Regions from separate parts of the Synechococcus sp. M16.1 genome, predicted to be linked through region 3. Evidence: predicted binding sites of a transcription regulator. Region 3 holds the regulator's gene; each other region holds the start of a gene.

Region 1 (7,786 bases), 530 kb from region 3:
AGTGGAAGAGCCCACCAGATGAAAGCTTCTTTTTTGCTAATTGTGCCTTTGTTAGCACATTCAATGTCAGCAGCATTCTTGTCTGCCCAAGTAATAGTTGCCAAGCCCTCAAGCTTGGTGTATTCGCAGTAGCAGTGTGCTGTAGCCAGATCTTCAATTAGTTCTGCAACCTCTCCCCACATGGTCATTTGGATGTCCATGCAGGATTGGTGAAACTCTGAATACGTTGCGAGTGTCTCTGATTGATCAGTAGAAAGTTCCGGCTTTTCCTCTTTTTCATGCCAACCTCCATCAAAGGCAATGGCTGGATCTGTCAAGACCAGTGGAACCAAGAGCAGCAGTAGTCGTTTCATGCCTTCATTTGTTGTTTCGGCATCTGCACCTGACGCTTGCTGCGTGATGCCTGGTGATTGCCGCTCGCCCTCTCATAGACCTTATGACCCGGCTTTCCTTCGGAGTTCATCGAGATCAACCTGTTGAGGCGGAAGCTTGTAGGAGCGTGCATAAGACCTTCTAACGATCCTCCTCAGCAGCAGGAAGGTCATTGCCATCAACAGCAGTAGAAGAGCTTCCACGACAACAGTGTGGCGCTAAACGTGGTAATCCCTGATCAGGCAGATGGCGCTGTCAGCATCACTCATGCGATGAGGGGCCTGCCGTGACGAACGATCGAGGTCACTTCGTTAGTGGTCGCGTCAACCACCATGTAAGTGCACATCAGCGCCTTCGACTTTGTGCGGGCACACAGGTAAGCCCTGAATTCCGTTTGGAAGTAGAGCTCCTTGACCCAACGGTCGGGAGCTTCTTGCTTGACGACGTTGTACACGGCTATTGCCTGGACCCTTGCTCTAGCAATGCCGTGGATGTGTCAGTCCAAATCACGGAATTTCCGCTGTTTAGGCAACAGGACTTATCCAACGAGTCGGTCATCTTCAGCCAGGATCGCTTTCCCTTTTGAAATCCTCAGCACCTCACCTGAGTTGTCGGGACTTTCGTACATGACTCGATAGAGCCCGAAAGTATTCAGCGATTTGGCTCGGGCGTTGGTGAACGCCTTGAACTCAGTCTCGAAGCACTGTTCCTGAAACCAAATGTCGGGCCCATCGCTTCGTTCAACACAGAACATCATCTGTTTCCCTTGAGGTTCTCAGCTTGGAGAGGGCAGAGCTGCTCGCTTGCTATCTCCAAATGAGCTTCGGGATCATGTCTTCAGTTGGCGACCAGCGAGCAAGGGACCCAGTCAGCCTTAGGAGCCCAGCCCATCTCCTTCTGGGAAGTCGGTGCTTAGATGCAGGCAAAAAGAAACCCCTGCCGTGGGCAGGGGCTTGAGATCTCCTGCTTAAGCCTTGATCACTTGGCGTAGGAAACACCGCGGTAGGTCAGGCTTGGATGAGCATTGTGAGCGACTTCTTCGCGGCAGGTGTTGTAAGTCTCGCGGCGGTAGGTCAGCTCAATACAAGCTTTGGGCGAGGCTGCTGGAGCCTCGTAGGAGTGACCTCTGTAGAGAAGAGCAGTCATGGTTAGTTCCTCAGAAAATTCCAAGTCCCCGTTCCGTGGCTTGGAGTGTCTGCGCCCCTTCAAAAGGGGTGAACGTTGTGTAGCGGTTGCTACAGATCTTTTATACAGGGTCGTCATCCCCCCTGTCGTTCATATGGATACACAGCACTTTTCTGGCTGGATCCAGCTCAGTGCCCTCATCCAATTCCAGGCAAGCGGAGCCCCGAGCGATTGAAGCTCCGCTGCACCGCCAGCTCTGCCAGTTGCGGTGCAATTCCGTCGTAACCGCACTGACTTCAGCTAAATCGCGTTACTTACTACGGAATCGCAGACAGGGTGATCCGCTGCAGCTCTATAGAGCAGATCACCTGAGCCAAGCCCACCACCCTCTCGTGGGGACGTGTCTCTATTGAGGTCATAGCTCTAATGGTCTGGGCTTTGCCACAGCCAGACAGGAGTTCAGTCCACGAGTTCAGTGTCTTTGCGGACAAACCAGTCGTTCTCATCCGCAAATCTCTTATCGATACGGCGCCGAGTCTCAACAACGTGTCGGCGTTGTGCCCACAATTCGCCAACGAACTTTGCGAGTCGTTCCCGGTGACCCACAGACTGCATGGGCACCAAGGGATCTTGCTCCGTTATTTCGGGATATCCAGAGGTCATCTAAATCGGGATGGTTGAATTTCAACCCTTAGCTAGATCTTTGGTTTGTGGCCATTACCCAAAAAGAAACCCCGGAGGTTTCTCCGAGGTCGCTAACCCTTTCGGTTGATCCCCATCACCCGACCGGACTGGACAAAACTAGCCTCGTTGGACTCAGTAGTGCCAACAAATCCATATTCCGGACATAGTGCGGTGAAGTCCTGTACCGACTCTTAAGACACCAAGTGTGGGGCTAGGCAGTGGCTAATGGCTGGGCCATATTGTCAGTTCCCCCATCACCTGGCCCGATGTGCGCGTCACAGCGGGTTTTTTTATGCCTTGAAGCACTAGCAGTAGTGCTTTTGAGGCGTTTCGAGGCTCGAAGCTGCAGGTAGGGCCACTTGGTATGTGGATAACGCGAGGCAAAAAGAAACCCCCGCCAAAGGCAGGGGCTCAAAAACGTCTCTCGGGAGTGTGACCTTGTTTCCACCCCGTGAGGCGTTTTTCCTCACACATTCACTATCTCTACCCAACTGGCACTGTGACAGTTGTTGGTGGACGGCTTGTCGCTTGTCCTTAGTCAGTTTCTTGAGCTCAGCCATCTCCATAACTCCTCCCGTGGTTGGTTTTTGAGCTTTCCGCCACTACGGGCCTCGGTTGAGAACGGGGCCACAAACCATTTCCACGCAGGGGGATCTAGTCAGCCGTCGAGCAGATCCCCCGAGCCAAGACCGCCGTTCCCTCGGCTATCTCGTCTCATCTCCACAACTAGCCACGGATCATGAATCGCGACTACATCGACTGGCTGGAGACGTTGCCCTGCAACCTCAATCCGGAGAAGGTCAACGTGTGGATAGGTAGCTGGGCGCCACTGCCTGAAGAGATTGATCTGCCTGCTTACGAGGATTGGCAGGATCGCGAGAATCAGCGAAATCCCAAGGGTCTGATGTCTCGCCTGTGGCGTTGGTTTAGGAGCTGATGCAAGCGTTCGATTGGTACATCGATTGCTCAGTAATCACTCTTGAGCCTTCGCCCTCTGCTTCTCCAGCATGAGCTTGGCCTTGTCGTAGCGCTTTTGAAAACCAGCTTTCAGTCCCGAGTGCTGTGCCATCAGCTGCGCCCGAGCTCCATCCTTTCTCTTGGTTTCATAAACCCGATCACACAGCTGCCAATACAGCTCAATGATTCCGATCTCGCGTGCGTAATCCTTCTGCTTGCGCAGGATGATTGCCACCCGCTTGAAATAGGCAGGAGCAGGGAACCAAAGGTTGATCTGAGACGACTCCATCTCGGCCTTGCAACAGGCCAGCATCAGATCAAGATCGTGCTTGCTCTCCGGAGAGTCCTTGAGAACCTCCCAGGTCTGCTTCCCATCGACAAGAGTCTGAGGAAACATCATTCCGAGGATCTCGCCGGAGGTCTTACCTGCATTGCATTGCTCGACGTACCAGTCCGTACCGAACTCAGTCGTTTCGACTAAGGGCGGTTCAGAAGCTTTCGGTGACTTCGCAGCAAGCATCGACGTTTGAGGCGTCAACGCTGGAGCCTTCGCAGCGTCCTCAGGAAAAGTCACTCCTCTGGCGCGGGCATCGTCCCTCAGGCCTTCCATATAGGCCTCCCACTCGGCGTCGCGCTTCGGAGTCTTCTCAGCCTTACGGCTGAAGATCAGCTTTGCGAAGACAAAAGCAATCGCAAGGACTGCCAGCAGAAACCCAAGAAGCTCCATTGCTGATCAGCTGTGAAGCAGGAAGGCCAGGACATAACCAATCACAAGACCTTTGCCAAAGGTGAGCCAGAGCATTTGGTACTTGCTCAGACCAAACCGCTGCCTGATCCGTTTGAGGAATGTCTTATGCCAGAGAACGAGCGAGTTCCCCGTGTTCTTTTTTTTGGATTTCTTGCCCATACATCCATCCTGCCCTCAACCAGCCTCAGGAGCCCAGCCCATCTCCTTCTGCGATGTCGGCGCTGACTTGTAGGCAAAAAGAAACCCCCGCCGAAGGCAGGGGCTTGTGGTCTGATCAAGCCTTGATCACTTGGCGTAAGAAACGCCGCGGTAGGTCAGAGCAGGCTTAGCGGAAGCGCCAGCCACTTTCTGCTGGTCGTACTTCTGGCCGCGATAGGTCAGGGTCATTTGAGGTTCCTCAGAAATCCAGGTCCCCGTTCCTTGGCCTGGTGATCTGCGCCTCGCAGAAGCGAGGTGAACGTTGTTGGTAGCGGTTGCTACAGATCATTTATAGGGGAGGCGTCAACCCCTTTGTCGTTCGGGCGGATACACAGCGAGTTTTTGGTTGAAGCTCCGCTTCGTGCATTCACCTCTCCTCCCTCTGTCGTGATGTCTAGCCCGTAGCGTTGGATCAGGTGAAGCCAACCGTGATCGACGTTTGAGTGCAAATGTCGTCGCCTACACCGCAATCCTTGTCCAATATCGAGATCTTTATTCGACGCGGCTGGGTCAGGCAGGCCACTACGCGAGAACCACATATCAAGCCAGTTCAATGAGCCGAAGAGGAATCCACCCACTGCTGATGGGTTTGGACAAACCGAAGCCCAAACCACATTCCAAAAAACAGACAGATCTGAGTGGTTTCGAGTCAGCCCAGAGAAAACGGTTTCTGCGGGCGGAAATAGAAGAGGAAAAGCTGGCTGCGGCAGCCGGGCGCCGACATCTCCTCAAGCTGGAACGGCAAGTTGCATGATCGACGTCTGATGGCTTTTGGGCACGGGCTGGTAGGCGTCTCGTCGGTAGTCCGAGATACCACTGAACAGACGTTCACGGAAGATTTTCTGGAAACTAAAACCTGTCCAAAAAGTCGCTGCAAACCCCGGCGTTAGCCCCCATATTTGGTGCCCAGGCAGCAGACGCGTATCACGTGACACTGTCCAGGCAGTACCGGGAGAGCGACCTGGTAACTGGCAGAAATAGCTCCCTTGGCACGAGCGATTGCCAGGGGTAGCTTTCTGCGCTCTTCAGATCTCTGAAAAGAGTTGGTGCATTCGCGCTAAAGCCTTGTATAGGGACGAACTTGTTTTCAGCGGATACCGCATCGCTCGGGGAGAACGTCGTTCTCCTCGCGGTTCTGTGGCCTCACATCATTGATTCGGTAAGGCTGTTGGAAGTCAGCCCGACCGATGGAAGGGGCTGCAGAGCCGAGTGCTGATTGCTATCTGGTTTGGTTGCGATTTATTGGGTCAGCTGCTTTGTGGCGATGACTCGCGTTCTTCGTGACCAGTGGGCACCGATGGCGATTGCAGGAGCATCACTAGTGGCGTTGGTGTGGCTTGAAGCCTTTGTTTGGTGAGTCGGCGGGGCAGCCTGAAGAAAACAGAGGGCTTAAGTAGACCGCTCAAGTGGCAGGCGCATCTTGAACTTGCAGCCCGAGGGGGTCTGCACTTGGGAGTCGAGGACCACTTGGCCTCCTCCCTATTAACCGGGGAATCGAGGACCGTAAGGACTCTTCCCCACACCATTCCAAGCCGTCAGCTCAAAAGCTGGTGGAAATTCACCGCACGTAGCGGGCATAACTGGGCAGTCGTTTCAATCGAATCTGAGTCGAATAACCCGTCGGCGTGATGATGTTCACCACTTCAGGGGCAGGGCTATTCAGCGTGTAGCCACGTTGGGTCAACTTCTCCCAGGATTGTTTGAGTAATTCAGTGTCCATAAGTTTTCGATAACACATCTCATCAAGCTTCCGCCAGTTTTGATCAGTATGTGCCACTTGATGCAATTTTGAACCTCAAGGGTTTTAGCTTTGTGATGCCCCTGGCTACTGGTTTTGGCATTCGACGAACTCGATAGGACAACCAGGCATATCCGTGATGCAAGGGCTCGCGCGCTGGAAGTGCTGAATGAAGCCTCCCCCAAGCTCACCGCACTTGAGAAGGCCATGTGGATGAAGTTGAAGCGAGGGGAATGCCCCTGCAAAAACAGCAATGGCCAATATCCCCGAAGAAAGCATTGACGCAGAGGCTGCCAGTTGTCTGCAATATGTGGCACTTGATGCATTTAAGGACAAGGAATTAACGGACCATCAGGAAAAGCAGAAGAGAGATGATCCAAGAATTCAGCATGATTTCTCGGCCGCCGCCGATGGTGCATCAGCTTGGCGACAAACGCTTTGTTGTCTGTGTGTCGAGTGGGCTGTGCTTGGAATTTGCTGACCGATGGGATGCCGAGTGCTGCCTGAAGAGCCTTCAGGTTGCCAGTGTTTTGCCTAAGTAGTGAGGCTGCACGACGCCTCGGATACAAGTCCAGATCTCAGCTCTATAGACTTATCAACGACGGCTACCTGCATGAGCATGTCCATGTGCAGCAGCACACGGGACAGCGTTTGGTTGACATAGAGGGGCTGAGGGAGAAGCTGCAGTGCATCTGCCAGTGGCGCCCCGACAGCGTGTTCCTAAGGAAGCCTCTTTAACGCCTGGCAGCTCAACTGGGAGATTTAGAAATCACAGCGAACTGACCGGCGTTACGCGCAATCTCTACCTCGATTTCCTCCGGTGTTGCATACGGAGGGCCAAAGAAAGCAGGCCGAGAGAAAGGCACGGTGAGACCGGTACTAAAGGACGGACGCTGGTGGAGCATCTCGATCCAGGCGAGCAGATGGCACATCGCCGAGATATCGACATTTGCCCAATAAGCACTAGCGCAGTAAGGGAAACAGGCGACATCCACGAGTGTGCAACGCTGACCGAGCACAAACGGGCCGCTCGATGACGCGAGCTGGTCGTCGAGCATGCGCAAACAGCGCTCCGCTTCGGCAATGAAGCGACCAATCGCGAAGGGATCGTTTTGGCCGCGAACCTTGGCGATTCGCTGAAAGTACATGGCCTGCCCCATCGAAGGTCCGAGGGCGCTGACCTGCCAATGGAGCCATTGCTTCGTCTGCAAGTGCAGCTGCAGGTCCTCATCGGCAGGGGGCAGCAAAGGGCTGACGAAGCGAGCCGCGCTGTACTCCAAGATGGCTGCCGACTCGGCGACTGTTACTCCGCGCGCACGATCAATCAGTGCCGGAATCCGACCATTTGGGTTGATGGAAAGAAAACCTTCACTGCGCTGTTCACTCTTCTCAAAGTTCACCAGTGCCCAGTCATAAGGCACACCCATTTCTTCAAAAAGGATTGGGAGCTTCCAGCCGTTTTGGGTGGCATATATCAGACAGCAAATTTCACTGTGTTCTGAAGACGACCACGCTTCGTCAAGCGTCACCTGCCTGGCGAGCCTTGATTTTTGGCTCATGTCATCGCCTCTCTAAGTCCTCCATCTCTGATCAACGCTAGGGATCCGATCCGATCGTTCAACTGAGTGCTCCAATCCTGAACTCAGATCAAATCAACCATGTGGTCACTTGCTGTAGGAACAACGCCATTGAGGCTTGGCAGGCGATGCAGAAGACGGGCTGGAGGCGCTGCCCCCCGCCTGTGCGCTGAGGACCAATCATTTTCGTCATGACAAACGGACCCAGCAGTTGCCGCTGACTTGGGTCCGCGTCCCGGCCGGAGCCCTCCAGAACGGGACGCACCTCAAATACGCCAGTGACGCCAATCGATTCAGAGTGAATCGATACCAACCTCGACTTTTTGTTGCCAAGAGAAAAAACTGCCGGAGGCGCTGCCCCCCCGCCTGTGCGTTGAAGCCATTAAG
Region 2 (7,786 bases), 330 kb from region 3:
CCAAGCCGGACGGAAGCGTGTGTCGACGCGGGTTCTCGCCGGAGGATGTGCAGGGCCGTGAGTTGCTGGCCCACTGGATGAAGCAGCTCGGCATGCAGGTGCGTGTTGATGCCGCTGGCAACTTGATCGGACGTCTGGAAGGCCTCGACCCCCACCGCCCTGCCCTGGTGACCGGGTCGCACCTCGATACGGTTCCCACCGGTGGACGTTTTGACGGGGCCCTGGGGGTGTTGGCCGGTCTGGAAGCCTGCCGCGCTCTTCAAGACCAGGGCCTGCGCTTGCGGCACGGCATCGAGTTGATCGCCTTTGCCGACGAAGAGTCGACCATGGTGGGCTGCAAGGGCTTGGCGGGCACGGCCTCCGATGACCCGGAGAGCTATGCCACCAGCAATGGTCAGCCGATTCAGGACAACCTGGCGCGCATCGGCGGCCATTGGCCTTCACTGGCCTCGGCTCGACGCTCCGATGAGGCCTATGCCGCTTTCCTGGAGTTGCATGTTGAGCAGGGTGGCGTTCTTGAGCAACGCGGCGATGCCATCGGTGTTGTGGAGGGTGTTGTCGGTCAGCGACGCTTCAGCATCAATGTGAAAGGCCAGGCCAATCACGCCGGCACCACACCAATGGGGTTGCGACAAGACGCCCTCGTGGCGGCCTCGCGTCTTGTTCTTGCCGTCGAGGCGATGGCCTCCCGTCATCCCGGAGATCCGGTGGCGACGGTGGGTCGACTGGAGGTCTGGCCCAATGCCGCCAATGTTGTCCCCGGTGCTGTCGCCTTGACCGTTGACCTCAGGGATGTGGATCCGACCGACCTCGATCAGTTGGTGGAGGAGTTGATGCAGCAGGTGGAGAACATCGGTGCTGAAACGGGCTGTCCGATTGCGGTGGACCCTCAGTTCAGCGTTGATCCCACCCCCGCTGATGCTGTGGTGATGGCCACGATCGCTGAGGCCGCGGCCGATCTCGGCTTGTCCCACAGCCATCTCCCCAGCCGTGCCAGCCACGATGCCCAGGAGGTTGGCCGCCGTTGGCCGATGGGAATGATTTTTGTGCCCAGCCGGGGCGGCCTGAGTCATTCCGCTGCAGAGTTCACCAGTGACGAGCAGTGCTGGGCGGGCACCGCGGTGCTGCTGGAAACGCTGCTGCGGCTCGACCGTCAGCTGCCGTGACCTTTTCGATCCTGGCCCGGGACCCCAGCAACGGTCGCTTTGGTGTTGCTGTGGCCACCTGTCATCTGGCCGTTGGATCCACCGTGCCTCACATCCGCGCCGGGGTTGGTGCCGTCGCCACCCAGGCCCATACCAATCCGTATCTGGGGATTTGTGGCCTTGAGCGCCTGGAGCAGAGTTCGGATGCCGAGAGCGTTCTGGCCAGCCTTCTTGCGGATGATCAACACCGTGACCGGCGTCAGTTTCACCTGATCGATCTGGACGGTCGTACGGCCTGTTGGACGGGGCAGGATTGCGGCCCTTGGGCAGGGCATCGCCATCAGCGTGATCTGTCTGTTGCCGGCAATTGCTTGGTGGATGAGGGCGTGCTGGCAGCCATGGAGCAGGCCTTTCTCACCAGCGACCCCAGCTTGAAACTGGGCCGCCGCCTGATGATGGCTCTGCTGGCCGGGGAAGCGGCTGGTGGTGACCATCGTTCTCCCTTCTGCACGTCAGCGGCGGTGCAGGTGAGCGGCGAAGCGGCTTTCCCGCTGTTGGATCTGCGCGTTGATTTCCACGAGCGCGCCGTGGAGCAGTTGATGGAGGTGTACGAGCGCAGTCAGGCCCTCTGGGCCCAGGAGTGGAGGGATGAACTGTCGGAGTTGCCGATGCTCAACCGTTTGGTGGCTTAAGCATTTCACCATCGGTCACGCCATTAAAAAAGCCCTGCAACACAGCCGTGTGCAGGGCTTATCGGCAATTCATTTCCGGTGTGTTCAGCTGGGGACGGATGCTTCCCACTCCACGTTCAGGCCAGCCTGACGTGCGTCGGTGATCAGGTCATCGATGCAGTCCATGCCGAAGGCAGCCTGCCCAGACAGCAGAGCATCCCATTCCTGAGACGGAAAGTGGGTCTGCAGCCAGAACACACCGTGCACGCTGGAGGGATTCACCTGCACGAGGCCCTGGTCGAGGCGAGAAGCGATGAGATCCAACGTCGTTGCTGAAGCTGGATCTATTACGCCTCAGTTCTCGGAACTGGAATGTTCGAGTTGCTACGGATTGAGAAGTTGGCCTAGCGCGTGTAGCTCACACCGCGGTAAACGAGCTGCACCGGAGTGCGGTGGTTGTTGATCTGGCGGGCTTGGTACACGTTGCGGCGGTAAACCAGTTGCACTCCAGGCTTGCCCTGAGTGGCGTTGTTTTGCTGGTACTGCTGGCCGCGGTAGAGAAGGGTGGTCATTGGATGGTCCTCGAAGCAAGCTCAGGTCCCCGTTCCATGGCCTGAGGCGAACTGCGCTTCGCGTGATGCGAAGTGAACGATCGGTAGCTGTTGCTACAGAAATATTCAAGCTCCTGCAAATATCGAAGTGGTGTTCAGGGTGATACCTCTTCAGAAAAGTTTTTGGTTTTGTTTATTTTTGTCCGTAGGAATTAGTCGGCCTGGCTGATCTCAATCAGTTGATCGAGCACAGCATTGAAGAAGTTTCGGCCTTGTTCCTGGAGCGTGGTTCCCAGCGTGCGCCAGTCCCGGCGCAGGCGATCGGGCCCTTCAGCCCCCAGGGCGCGCACCACGTAGGCGTGGTCGTTCGCGATCCAGTGCTCAAGGGCATCGCCGTCGATCTCGAGGTGGCATTGCAGGCCAATGGCGTGGGCTCCGATCCGAAACACCTGTTCCGCGCAGTGCAGCGACGAAGCCAGCAGGGTTGCATCAGCCGGGAGGTGGATCCGATCGCCATGCCAGTGCAGCACCAGGCTGCTGCTTGGTTGCCCTATTAGCAAAGCCTCATCGCTTGGATCCGCGACCCAGTGGATTGCGCCGAGGCCCAGTTCCTTCAGCTGCTGTGGCGGTGCTCCCACCTGCAGCGGTTGCACGCTGCCCCCTGCAGCCACAGCCATGAGCTGTGCCCCCAGGCAGATGCCCAGCATCGGTCGGCGTTGCTGGTGCCAGCCCCTCAGCCAGTCCAGTTCCTGACGCAACCAGTCCATGCCCGGTTGGTTGCGATCGTTCACGCTCATCGGACCACCGAGCACAAGGGCGATGCTGTTCGCACACGTCTTCGGGTCTGGAAGAAGGTCGCCCCGGTCGGGCCTCAGGATCTTGAGTGTCAGGCCCCGCTGCCGCGCCAGTTCTCCCACCAGTGCGGCGTCTTCGTGGTCAACGTGTTGAATCACCAGCAGCGTGGGGCTCAAAGCAGCAGGTAGCGCTGGGCGAGGGGAAGCACCTCGGCGGGCTCACAGGTGAGCAGCTCACTGTCGGCGAACACCTCATAGGTCTGTGGGTCCACGCTCACCTTGGGCAGCGCTGAATTCAGCTTGAGGGCGCTCTTGCCCACGCTGCGGGTCTCCTTCACCGCCATGCAGGTGCGCTCCAGCCCCAGCTGGCGTTGGATGTCAGCATCCATCGCCGCTTCGCTCACGAAGGTGAGACAACTGGGGGCGAGGGCTTTGCCGAAGGCGCCAAACATCGGCCGGCCGTGCACCGGGCCTGGGGTGGGAATCGAGGCGTTGGCATCGCCCATCTGGGCCCAGACGATCGAACCGCCCTTCACCACCAGTTCCGGGCGAATGCCGAAGAAGCCAGGCTTCCAAAGCACCAGATCGGCGAGTTTGCCGGTTTCGATCGACCCCACTTCGCTGCTGATGCCGTGGGCCAAAGCCGGGTTGATCGTCACCTTGGCGATGTAGCGCTTCAGCCGGTGGTTGTCGTTGCGAGCGGAGTCTTCCGGCAATGCACCGCGCTGCACCTTCATCTTGTGGGCGGTCTGGAAGGTGCGGGTGATCACTTCGCCCACGCGGCCCATGGCCTGGGAGTCGCTGGCGATGATCGAGAAGGCGCCCAGGTCGTGAAGGATGTCTTCGGCGGCGATCGTTTCGCGCCGGATCCGCGATTCGGCGAAGGCCACGTCCTCGGGGATTTTCGGATCGAGGTGGTGGCACACCATCAGCATGTCGAGGTGCTCCTCGAGCGTGTTGCGGGTGTAGGGCCGGGTGGGGTTGGTGCTGCTTGGCAGCACGTTGGCCTCACCGCAGATCTTGATGATGTCCGGGGCATGGCCACCGCCGGCGCCTTCGGTGTGGAAGGTGTGAATCGTGCGTCCCTTGATGGCGGCGATCGTGTCTTCCACGAAGCCGGCTTCGTTCAAGGTGTCGGTGTGGATGCACACCTGCACATCCATCCGATCGGCCACCGACAGGCAGGCATCGATGGTGGCGGGCGTGGTGCCCCAGTCTTCGTGCAGCTTCAGGCCGCAGGCACCGGCGCGAACCTGTTCTTCTAGGGCTTCCGGCGTGCTGGCGTTGCCTTTGCCGAAGAAGCCCAGGTTCACCGGCAGGCCTTCGGCGGCCTGGAGCATCCGCCCGATGTGGAAGGCTCCGGGGGTGCAGGTGGTGGCGTTGGTGCCAGTGGCCGGTCCGGTGCCGCCGCCCATCAGGGTGGTGACGCCGCTGGCCAGGGCCGTTTCGATCTGCTGGGGGCAGATGAAGTGAATGTGGGTGTCGATGCCACCGGCCGTGAGGATGTGGCCCTCCCCAGCGATGGCTTCGGTGCCTGGGCCCACCACGATCGTCACCCCTTCCTGGGTGTCGGGGTTGCCGGCTTTGCCGATGCCCACGATGCGGCCGTCCTTGAGGCCGACATCGGCTTTGACGATGCCCCACCAATCGAGGATCAGGGCATTGGTGATCACGGTGTCGACGGCGCCCTCGGCTCGCGGGGTCTGGGATTGGCCCATGCCGTCGCGGATTACCTTGCCGCCGCCGAACTTCACCTCATCGCCGTAGATGGTGTAGTCCTTCTCGACTTCCAGGATCAGATCGGTGTCGGCCAGGCGAACCCTGTCGCCGGTGGTGGGTCCGTAGGTCTCGGCGTAGGCCTGGCGGGAGATGCGGTAGGGCATGGGTCAGGCGTCGAGGGGTCCGTTGATCTGGCCGTTGAAGCCGATGACGCGTCGTGCACCGGCGAAGGGAATCAGGTTCACGTCGCGGTTGTCGCCGGGCTCGAAGCGGATGGCGGTGCCGGCGGGGATGTCGAGCCGTTGACCGCGGGCTGCGGTCCGGTCGAACTGCAGGGCGGCATTGGCTTCGGCGAAATGGAAATGGGAGCCCACCTGCACCGGCCGGTCGCCGCTGTTGGAGACGCTCAGCGTGGTGACGGGTCGGCCTGCATTCAGTTCCAGTTCACCCGGTTCGGGGAGCAGTTCGCCTGGAATGAGAGGTGCCATGGGTTCTGCCTCAGCGAATTGGGTCGTGCAGGGTGACGAGCTTGGTGCCGTCGGGGAAGACGGCCTCGATCTGCACCTCATGGACGAGCTCGGGAACGCCCTCCATCACCTGGTCCTGACGCAGCCAGGTGGTGCCTTCCTGCATCAGCTCCGCCACGCTCTTGCCGTCACGGGCACCTTCCAGCACCAGAAAACTGAGCCAAGCCACCGCTTCGGGGTGGTTGAGCTTCAGGCCACGGTTCAAGCGCCGCTCGGCCAGCAGTGCCGCGGTCACGATTAGGAGCTTGTCCTTTTCCTGGGGACTGAGATGCATGGCGAAGCTCGGTCTTCTTCAGTGTGTCTCCGCTGCAGTCTCGAAAGCGTTCACGGTGGACGTTTGTCGGCGCAGAGGCTGTTCCTGCAGGGGCCAGACCCTGGGGATGCGAGGCCGTGTCAGCCTCCGGATCGTTCGCGTTCGCTCCCAGATCCGGCTGAACCAGAAGCGGGCATCACGGCTCGACTCGCCGGAATAGCGAGCGATCAGGCCCTGATTCAGGGCGCCGCAGCGCATTGTGCCCGTGAGGCCTTCGCGGTCGGCCCGCGCTCCCTCCAGCAGTGTTGCTGTTGTTTCGGCACCCATGGCCATCGGTGCGGCCCACACCAGTGTTCCGAACACTGGCGCGCCTCCCAACCCATGCGGGCTGTCCAGGCTGGCGCCGCCGAGCTCCACCCGATCCGCCAGCTCCCAGCTTGAGCTGTTGCCTGCGAGGCGCTGAATGGTGAGGCTCGAGCGCCACCGTCCCTGCTGCAGGGTTTCGCCGGCGGCGGTTCGGCCCAAGCGCACAATCTCTGCGCTGAGAAAGGAGGCGTCCTGGGGCAGGGTCACCGTCAGCTGCTGTTCGAACAGGGCATCGGCGTACAGCACCAGTTCCTGCGGCAGCCATTCGAAGTCACTGCCGCTGGCCAGTGAGCAGTGCACCTGTTGATGGGCAAAGCAGCCTTCGGGTTGCAGGCGGCTGCGGCCGATCGACCCGTAAACCTTCTGCGCCGCCACGCTGGTGATCAGGCCGCGGCTGTTGGCCTCAAGCTTGAAGTCCAGGCTGAGTTGATCGCCGCCCACCAGGCCTCCGGCGGTGTGCAGCACCGGCAGCTCGCAGCGTCCGTCATCGCCGCGTTCACTGCGAAGCAGCTTGAACGGAGCCGTGCAGCCCCCCTGGTGTTTGGTGCTGCCGTTGGTGGCATGAAACTGCAGGTCGCAGCGGCCGTGCCAGGGATCAAGACGTTGCATGGCCTCACGCTCCGCCGCCACCGGCTTCAACTCTGTAGCAATGCACACCAAAGCGCTGCTGATTGATCGGCACGCTTTCGTTGTGCAACTGGAGAGGAGCTGCTGGTGACGGATGCGGTGGTCGTGCTGGAGCAGCGCCTGCAGAACAGCAGTGCCACGGCCACCTTGCAGTTGCCGTTAACGGCCGAAGAGCGCACGGTGCTGCGGGGCCGTCGCACCACGTCCTGCGGGCGTCCAGTGCTCCTGCAGTTGCCCCGTGTGGGATCGCTGCAGCCCGGTGATCTGCTGGGGGATCAGTCTCGTTCGACTGTTGTGGAGGTGACGGCAGCGCCGGAAGCATTGCTGCGGGTGCAGGGGTCGCATCCTCTTGAGCTGTTGCAGGCGGCTTATCACCTGGGCAATCGTCATGTCGCCCTGGAGCTGCATGAGCAGGAGCTGTTGCTGCCGGAGGATTCCGTTCTCGCCACGATGCTGGAAGGCCGTGGCTTGACGGTGAGCCGTTGTCTGCAGCCGTTTGCCCCTGAAGGCGGCGCCTACGGAGGTCATCAGCACGGATGACTTCGCTTGCGTTGTTGCAACTGGTCAGTCCGGCCCTGCCCGTGGGCGCCTTCAGCTATTCAGAGGGCCTGGAGGTGTTGATTCAGGCCGGTTCCATCGCCGATGAGCAGGCCATCCAGGCTTGGTTGGAGGCTGAACTGCAACGGGGCGCGGTGCGGCTGGAGGCTGCGGCATTAAGGCCTCTGGCGGAGGCTTTGATGGGGTGGTCCACCCAGGCCGATGCTGCGGCCAAGGCGCGCCTGATCGATCTGGATGGTTGGCTGTTGGCCACCCGCGAGGCCGCAGAGCTGCGAGCCCAGCAGCGTCAGATGGGGATGTCGCTGCTGCAGTTGATGTCGGACATGGGGCATGACCTGCCTGAACCTGTGGCCCTGAGCTGGCCAGCGGCCTGGGCCTGGGCCGCTGTGCGCCTGTCGGTTTCAGGGGGAGACATGGTGGAGGGGTACCTCTACGGCTGGGTTGCCAATCAGCTCAGTGCCTCGGTGCGGCTGCTGCCGTTGGGTCCCTCCCGAGCGCAGGTGCTGCAACAGCGGCTGCTGCTGCTGATTGCCTCCCAAGCGCAGCAGCTCCAGGCGGCCGATCCCCAGCAGCTC
Region 3 (7,786 bases):
AACGACAAAGGCAGAACGCACCTGGCGCCGCCTGATCGAGGCCTTCCCCGGGGGCTACTACCGATGGCGCGCCATGGAGCACCTGGGTGTGGCCGAACCCCTGGCGTTGCGATCCCCAGACCCGCAGCAGGAGCCGCCAGCCTGGCAACCGCTCAACAGCCATCACCGCCTGGTGAACGAGCTTTGGCGACTGGGCCAGGTGCACGCCGCCTGGGAGGCCTGGCAGGCCGAGGCAGACCCCGCAGCCCCACCGCCACCTGAAGAACGTCTCGCCGAAGCCAGGCTGCGCCTTGCCGTCGGGGACACCTGGATGGGACTGGACCAGCTCTGGTGGCTCAGCCTCCGCTGGCGTGATCCGAGCTGCCATCAACGGACTCTCCTGCATCGCAGCCAATTCCCTCGCCTCTTCGAAGCTGAGATACAGACAGCGGCAGAGCAAGCAGGCGTTCAGGCCAATCTGTTGCGAGCGATCGCCAAACAGGAATCACGCTTTGCTCCTGGTGTCGTCTCCCCTGCTGGGGCCGTAGGCGTGATGCAATTGATGCCCTCCACAGCCACAGAGATGGCTGACGCACCAACCAGCACGCTGATGCTGAAGGATCCCGCCGAAAACTTCGAACTGGGCGCGCGCTACCTCAACCACTTGCTGGAGCAATGGGAAAACGACCCCTTTCGCAGCATTGCCAGCTACAACGCCGGGCCTGGTGCTGTGGCCTCTTGGGTGCAACCCACGAATCAAGACGACGATGCGCTCTGGGTGGAACGCATTCCCTACCCGGAAACACGCTTCTACACCAAGAAAGTGCTGGACAATCTGCTCGGCTACCTAGGCGGCAATCAATCGTTCTGCAACGAGACTGGCGCTGGGATGGGGCAGAAGCGTGCCGGCGACGATGCCAGCGATCACGACCAAACTCATCAGAAGCAGGCAGATCCCGGCGGCGGGCAGAACACCGATGCGGATGAGATCGAGCCTGGCCAAGAGCACGGCTGAGGCCAGGATCAACACGTCGGTGAGCACATTGAGCTTCAGCAGATAAATGCCACCGGTGATCACCACCAGCAGCGTGACCACCAACGTCATCACCCGGCTCGACGCCATCAGCAACGACACCTGGCGCAACAGCAGATCGGGCATGGTGCAGAAGACGACAACCACCTGCGTCTGCAGCAGCACGAGACACCAGAACCAGGCCGCACTCACGCCATAGAGAGACGTGAAGGAGGGCTGAACAATCTGCCAATGGTTGCCGAGCACAACCGCAACGAGAAATAGCACCGTCAACAACGGCGCCCGAACCGGAAGGCTCAGCAGTCGCAGAATTGGCATGGCGTCAAGGTAGCGGCGGCCTTTCGAAGGAGCTGCCAGAGTGATCGCTGCGGTTGACGTGCGATGACAGGCACCCCGGAGTCTTCGCCCCTGGGCACAGCGCAGCGATGGGTGCTGGTGCTGATTGCGGTGGCTCTGGCCATGGGCCTGGTTGTCCTACGCGGTGGCATTCAGAGCGAAAGTCCGATGGAGCAGCTGGCGAGACGATCCCTCGACCCACAAACAGCGTTAACCAACGGACGCCCAACGCTGATCGAGTTCTACGCCGATTGGTGCCAGGTCTGCAGAGAGATGGCACCTTCGATGCTGACTTTGGAGAAGCAATCGCGAGATCGACTCGATGTTGTTCTGGTCAACGTCGACAACCCCCGTTGGCAAGATCTGGTTGATCGCTACGACGTCAACGGCATTCCCCAGTTGAACCTGTTCAACGCTGAGGGGGAAGCCAAGGGGCGATCCCTCGGCTTGCGCAGCGCTGAGGAACTCCAGCTGCTCACCACAGCACTGCTTGAAAATCAGCCGTTGCCGGCCTTGCCTGGCGTCGGCAACATCAGCCAGCTGCTGACGCCCCCCTCCGCGAACAACGCGATGGCAGGGGCCTCGAGCCCAGCCAACGCGGGGCCCCGCAGCCATGGTTGACACGCCTCGCCATGATCACCACAACTCGTCACTCTGACGCTCCCATGGACCGCTTTCGGGTCGATCTGATCGCAGCTACGCCGAACCCGCAGCAATGCGTGTACGCCGCCATGCATCAGGACTACAGCGAAGGATTCGTGGCCGGAGATCGTGCCAACTGGCCTGATGAGCAGCGGGCTGGAGAGATCTGTGTGAAACGCCTGCTGTCGGGAGAGCGCGGCCACTACGGCCCGATGGAGCATGCACAGATCGTGCTGAACGTGGGCTGGTTCCCGCACTCGGTGATGCAGCAGGCCCGCACCCACCGGGTTGGGGTGAGCTTCGATGTGCAGTCGATGCGTTACACCGGTGAACGCATCTGCCGTGCAGCGGATGGAGCCCTGAACCTGGAAGAGGTGTTCTATCTGAGGCCCATCGGCGAGTACAGCGATCGGCAGGGCAAGAAATACGCCTACACCGAAGCACTACGCCAACAGGATCTTGATCTCTGCCGTAGCGCCGCCGAGCGCTACAGGGATCTGCTCAGGGCGGGCTTCGCCGAGGAGCACGCCCGCGGCATCCTTCCCTTCGACTACCGCCAGCATTTTGTGGTGAGCTTCAGCCTGCGGGCGTTCCTGCACTTCATGGACCTGCGGGCCAAGCTCGATGCACAGCTGGAGATCCGCCAGCTCTGTGATCTGATGTGGCCCCACATGGTGGAGTGGGCCCCAGAATTTGCAGCCTGGTATGAGAAGAGCAGGCTGCACCGGGCGCGTTTGGCCCCCTAATCAAAGAGCACTAGACCTTGGCCAGCGTCACCCGTTCCGGTTGGTGCTGGTACTTGCCTTGTCGATCGCTGTAGGTGGTCGAGCATGGATCACCCTCAAAAAACAGCAGCTGACAGATGCCCTCATCGGCATAGATGCGGCAGTCAGCACCAGAACTGTTGCTGAATTCAAGGGTGAGGTGACCCTCCCAGCTCGCTTCTGCCGGGGTGGTGTTCACGATGATTCCAAGGCGGGCATAGGTGCTCTTGCCCAAACAGATCACGGTGATGTTGGGGGGAACCCGCAACTTCTCCAAGGCCACACCGAGGCCATAGGAATGGGCCGGGAGAATGAAATATCGCCCGTCTTCATCCTCATGCAGGGGAGTGGGTTCGAGGTTGGCCGGGTTGAACCGCTTGGGGTTCATCACCGTGCCTGGAACATGCCGGAAGATCAGAAATTCCTGGGGAGAAAGGCGTAGGTCGTAGCCGTAGGAGGAGCAACCAAAACTCAGCACTGGCCGCAGCTTCTGCTCCGGCTCCAGGTGACGGACCAAACCGCTCTGGAATGGCTCGATCATTCCCTGCCCGGCCTGTTCAGTGATCCAGCGATCGCACTTGAGCATCAGAAACCTCGGCGCAACTCCGTGACTTGATCTGCCATCTCCACCACACCGGCGGGGATTGCAGGTCCAGTGATGATCACATCCATCGAGGCGGGCCGCTGCTCAAGGGCTGCAATCACGTCCGCTTCATCCAGGTATCCGAAGGCCACGGCCAGGCCGAGTTCATCCAACACCAGCTGATCGAGATCTCCTTGGATCAGATGCTGGCGGCAAATGGACCAAACCTCAGCAACCGCCTCCGCACCACCGGGATGCCCCGGCGAGGAGAGACAGAGGGGCACTTCCGGCCGTAGCCAGACCAGACCTCCGCAGAGCTGCACCCGGCCGGCCGGTCCCTGCTGCACGCCCCCTTTGAGGAACTGACTGATCAGAACACGACTGCCCAAGCCGGCAGCTCGCATGGCCTGGCTGAGAACACTGGCAAAACTGCCTCGATAGGGCGCCGTATGCACTTGCACCTGTCCTTCGGGAGCCACCAGATGTAGGGGTGGCGGATCAGTGACGGCAGGCAAAGGCCTCAGGCCCGCCCGCTGTAAAGCCTGCTGATCCCGATCCAGGGAATTCTGGAAGGCTTGGGGGTCGGCGAGGCTTGTGGTCATCACGGAAGCATCTGTCCGGGCGACCCCGGCAAGACCTTGAATGTAGCGGCGAGATCACATTCCACAAGGGGATTGACACCACCCATGGTGTTTGGACAGGGCGAGAACCAACCGCCTGCCAGGCTTGACGAACTGCACACCACCAATGAGCCAATCCCCTGAACGCCGCACTGATGGCCGTCGCCCGCAGCAGTTGCGACCGTTCTCGGTGACCTGGAATCCCATGGGGTTTGCCTTGAGCTCCCTTGTGGTTCACACCGGCCGAACCGCTGTTCTCTGCAGCGTTTGCTTAGAGGACAAAGTTCCCCGCTGGCGCAAGGGAGAAGGGCTGGGATGGCTCAGCGCCGAATACCGGTTGCTGCCTGGATCCACCCCACAGCGGCAATCACGGGAGCTGATGAAACTCTCGGGTCGCACCCAGGAAATTCAGCGGCTGATCGGCCGAAGCCTGCGCGCCGTGATCGACATGGAGCGCCTAGGGGAGCGCACCTTGCTGATCGACTGCGACGTGATCCAAGCCGACGCCGGCACCCGGACGGCCTCGATCACCGGGGCATGGCTCGCCCTGGACCAAGCCTGCCGATCACTGGTGGAACAAGGAGTGCTGGAGCGATCTCCCCTGGTCGATCAGGTGGCAGCCGTATCCGTTGGCTTGGTTGATGGCCAAGCCTTGCTGGATCTGGACTACAGCGAAGACAGTCGAGCCGAGGTGGACCTGAACGTTGTGCAGGCCGGCGATGGCCGTCTGCTGGAAATCCAGGGGACTGCGGAGGGAGCGCCCTTTAGTCGCAGCCAACTCAATGAGCTGCTGGATTTAGCGGAGCCGGGATTGACATCCCTGATGCAGGCGCAACGCCAGGTCTTCAACGAGCACAGCAGCGTTACGTAATAACCGCTACATGGCGGCCACCGCCGGCTCCGTAACTTCGCTTCACCAGGGGGTTGTCATGACCAGTAGCCGAGGTTTCAGCCGATACGCCCCGCAGATGGTGGCTCCAGCTCCCAGCGCAGAGCCCGCCAACCGCTCTCTGCTGGAGATCATCCGGGATCTCGATGGCGCCAGCACTGAACTGGTGGACCGCAACAAAACCATCTTTTTCCCTGGAGATCCCGCAGAACGGGTGTATCTAATCCGCCGGGGAGCCGTTCGTCTGTCCCGCGTCTACGAATCGGGAGAAGAAATCACCGTGGCCCTGCTCCGCGAGAACAGCCTCTTCGGGGTGCTGTCACTGCTGACAGGTCAACGGTCCGACCGCTTCTATCACGCTGTGGCCTTCACCCGGGTCGAAATGGTGACGGCACCAGCGACCTCCGTGAAGGCCGCCATCGAAGCAGACACCAGCGTTGGCCTGCGCTTGCTTCAGGGTCTCTCCAGCCGGATTCTGCAGACCGAGACGATGATTGAAACCCTCACCCATCGGGACATGTCATCCCGGCTGGTGAGCTTCCTGTTGGTGCTTTGCAGGGACTTCGGCGTGGCAGATCAGCTGGGCATCACCATCGACCTGCGCCTGTCCCATCAGGCCATCGCTGAAGCAATTGGCTCAACACGCGTCACAATCACGCGTCTGCTGGGAGACTTGCGTCAATCCGGTCTGGTTCAGATTGACCGCAAGAAAATCACGGTTCTGGATCCGATCGCGCTGGCCAAACGCTTCAGCTAGGCCTGCCATCGCCCGACTTGTGCAGCGATGAGCGGCTGGGCACTGATCCTGGTTCTGTTGGTGCTCGGGGGCGTGCTGTCGACCCTGGGCGACCGCTTGGGCAGCCGCGTCGGCAAAGCGCGACTGAGTTTGTTCAGCATGCGCCCACGGCGCACCGCCGTTTTGATCACGGTGTTGACCGGCAGCCTGATCAGCGCACTCTCACTTGGCCTGATGCTTCTGGTGAGCCGGCAGTTGCGGGTGGGCCTGTTTGAACTGGATGCCCTGCAGGAGAAACTCCAAGACAGCCGTCAGCAGCTGGAGGCAGCCGAGCGGGAACGGGACAAGACCCAAACGGAAACCAAACGGATCGCCATTGAGCTCGAGCAATCGCAGCAACGGTCCAACACCCTGCGCCTCGAACTGGCTCCTCTTCAGAAGGAGCTGGCCCAACTCGAAGCCGAACGTGAACGCCTCAGCCAGGACATCGCCTCCCGCGATGCGGACATCGAGCGCACGGAAGCCGAACTCAACAGCGTTCGCAGCCGCATCCGAGCCGGTGAGAAGGAACTCAAAGAACTGGAACGCAATCTGGTCGCCTTGCGGCGTGGATCGGTGGTGATCAGCAGCGGACAGACCTTGGCAAGAGCAACGGTTCGACTCGATGCTCCGGACCAGGCCAAACAGGCTGTCGACAGGCTGTTGCAGGAGGCCAATCTCAAGGCCTACGGGAAAGTGCGACCTGGCGAAGCACCCGAACGCCAGTTGATCCGCGTTCCGCGCAGCGATGTGGAACGCCTGCAAAGCATCATCCGCAAACCGGAGACCTGGGTGATCTCGCTGCGCTCAGCCACCAATGTGCTGCGAGGTGAAACAGCGGTTTACGCCTTCCCAGAGGTGCGTCCGAACCGGCCGGTGACCCAACGCGGAGACGTGCTGGCCACCACCACACTGCAACCTGATGAACGCACTCCAGAGGGCATTCGCACACGGTTGAACCTTCTCCTGGCCTCGGCCTATGCCGAAGTGCAGCGGCGGGGATCCCTGACCGAAGGCCTTCAGTTCGATGGATCAGCCCTCTCCCAACTGGCCCAGACCCTGATGGAAGGACCCAGCCAAAGCGTGGTCTTGGACGTGATTTCCGCAGGGGTCAGCGACAGTGCCGATCCTGTCGTCGTCACCATTCAGGCCTCCCCATGAAACGGGTGGCCGTCATCGATCCAGGCCGCTGCAAATGTGGTCTTGTGCTGGCCGATCTTCAGCTCGGCCTCGTGCGCGAAGGGCATGTGCTGGCCCCGGAGGCCGTCGAACCCTGGTTGGAGCACTGGAATCAAGACCAAGCTCTCGACCGCATCCTGATCGGCGATGGCACGGGAAGCCGAGCCTGGATCCAGCGACTGGAACGGCTGGGCCATCTCACCGTGGTTCCGGAGCAGGGAACAACCCTGAGGGCGAGACAGCGTTACTGGGCACTATGGCCGGCTCGAGGTTGGCGACGGATGCTGCCGGCAGGACTGCGCATTCCACCGGTGGATCTTGATGCTGTTGCAGCTTTGGTGATGCTTGAGGAGCACCTGCAATGCCGCCTGAAATGGCCTGAGCCTGCTCCGACGTTCTCGCTCAGAACCTGGCCCGGACCATGAAGGTGTAATCACCCCCCGGTTCCAGCCTGTAATCAGAACGCACCAGAAAACGCCTCAGGGCATCCTCGATCAGGGCACGTCCCAGGGATGGCTCCACCACCAGTTCACCGCGATCAAAGGCCCAGGAAAACTGCCACTCAAACCCTCCAGCAGAAACTTCACCCTCCACGCACTTGGCTTGAAAACACTGGCGGAGCACCCGCAAATGGGCCGTTGTCGCCGGAAGTGCCGGCATCAGTCGACCGACTCCAGGTCGTAGCGGAACCCGTTGATCCAGGTTCCAGCGCGCTCAAAGCTCTGGCGCTGGAGACGTTGAATCCCATCCAGAACAGCATCGAGAACAGCGCCCACACAGGGTTGCTCCGCCTTGCTGAACGGACCAAGAACATGGGATACCGTTCGGGCGCGGCGTTCGGCAGGGTTCTCAGCCGGCGCACCAATGCCGATCCGCAGCCTGGGGAACGCCTGGGTCCCGAGATGCTGAATGGTGCTGCGCAAACCGTTGTGCCCGCCGGCACTGCCCTGGGCCCGCAACCGCAAACGACCCAGCGGAAGATCCAT

What was found. Region 3 encodes NtcA, which controls nitrogen genes in cyanobacteria. Its sites were predicted from a motif close to GTANCNNNNGNTAC; they were not measured.
Region 1: a site for NtcA is predicted at 1,598-1,611, ahead of SynM161_RS04365 (DUF4278 domain-containing protein). Genes of this name have one in related genera too.
Region 2: a site for NtcA is predicted at 2,472-2,485, ahead of SynM161_RS11615 (DUF4278 domain-containing protein). Genes of this name have one in related genera too.

What each region holds. Positions count from the first base shown of each region.
Region 1 is NZ_CP047954.1:783,398-791,183, forward strand. Features, by position in the region: gene SynM161_RS12005 (hypothetical protein) at 1-353, opposite strand, end outside; gene SynM161_RS04365 (DUF4278 domain-containing protein) at 1,351-1,518, opposite strand; gene SynM161_RS04370 (hypothetical protein) at 2,921-3,118, shown strand; gene SynM161_RS04375 (hypothetical protein) at 3,155-3,865, opposite strand; gene SynM161_RS04380 (DUF4278 domain-containing protein) at 4,172-4,273, opposite strand; gene SynM161_RS04385 (hypothetical protein) at 5,643-5,804, opposite strand; gene SynM161_RS04390 (hypothetical protein) at 6,076-6,303, shown strand; gene SynM161_RS04395 (glutathione S-transferase family protein) at 6,572-7,381, opposite strand.
Region 2 is NZ_CP047954.1:2,037,339-2,045,124, reverse strand. Features, by position in the region: gene SynM161_RS11630 (Zn-dependent hydrolase) at 1-1,166, shown strand, start outside; gene SynM161_RS11625 (DUF1028 domain-containing protein) at 1,163-1,837, shown strand; gene SynM161_RS11620 (hypothetical protein) at 1,922-2,140, opposite strand; gene SynM161_RS11615 (DUF4278 domain-containing protein) at 2,221-2,388, opposite strand; gene SynM161_RS11610 (type 1 glutamine amidotransferase) at 2,580-3,320, opposite strand; gene ureC (urease subunit alpha) at 3,335-5,044, opposite strand; gene SynM161_RS11600 (urease subunit beta) at 5,048-5,368, opposite strand; gene SynM161_RS11595 (urease subunit gamma) at 5,379-5,681, opposite strand; gene SynM161_RS11590 (urease accessory protein UreD) at 5,700-6,635, opposite strand; gene ureE (urease accessory protein UreE) at 6,741-7,193, shown strand; gene SynM161_RS11580 (urease accessory protein UreF) at 7,190-7,786, shown strand, end outside.
Region 3 is NZ_CP047954.1:251,220-259,005, reverse strand. Features, by position in the region: partial or broken gene SynM161_RS11975 (transglycosylase SLT domain-containing protein) at 1-742, shown strand, start outside; gene SynM161_RS11970 (hypothetical protein) at 827-1,330, opposite strand; gene SynM161_RS01310 (thioredoxin domain-containing protein) at 1,394-1,969, shown strand; gene thyX (FAD-dependent thymidylate synthase) at 2,014-2,736, shown strand; gene dcd (dCTP deaminase) at 2,747-3,340, opposite strand; gene SynM161_RS01295 (cob(I)yrinic acid a,c-diamide adenosyltransferase) at 3,340-3,939, opposite strand; gene rph (ribonuclease PH) at 4,085-4,828, shown strand; gene ntcA (global nitrogen regulator NtcA) at 4,887-5,603, shown strand; gene SynM161_RS01280 (DUF3084 domain-containing protein) at 5,631-6,782, shown strand; gene SynM161_RS01275 (resolvase) at 6,779-7,225, shown strand; gene SynM161_RS01270 (DUF3146 family protein) at 7,203-7,460, opposite strand; gene pth (aminoacyl-tRNA hydrolase) at 7,460-7,786, opposite strand, start outside.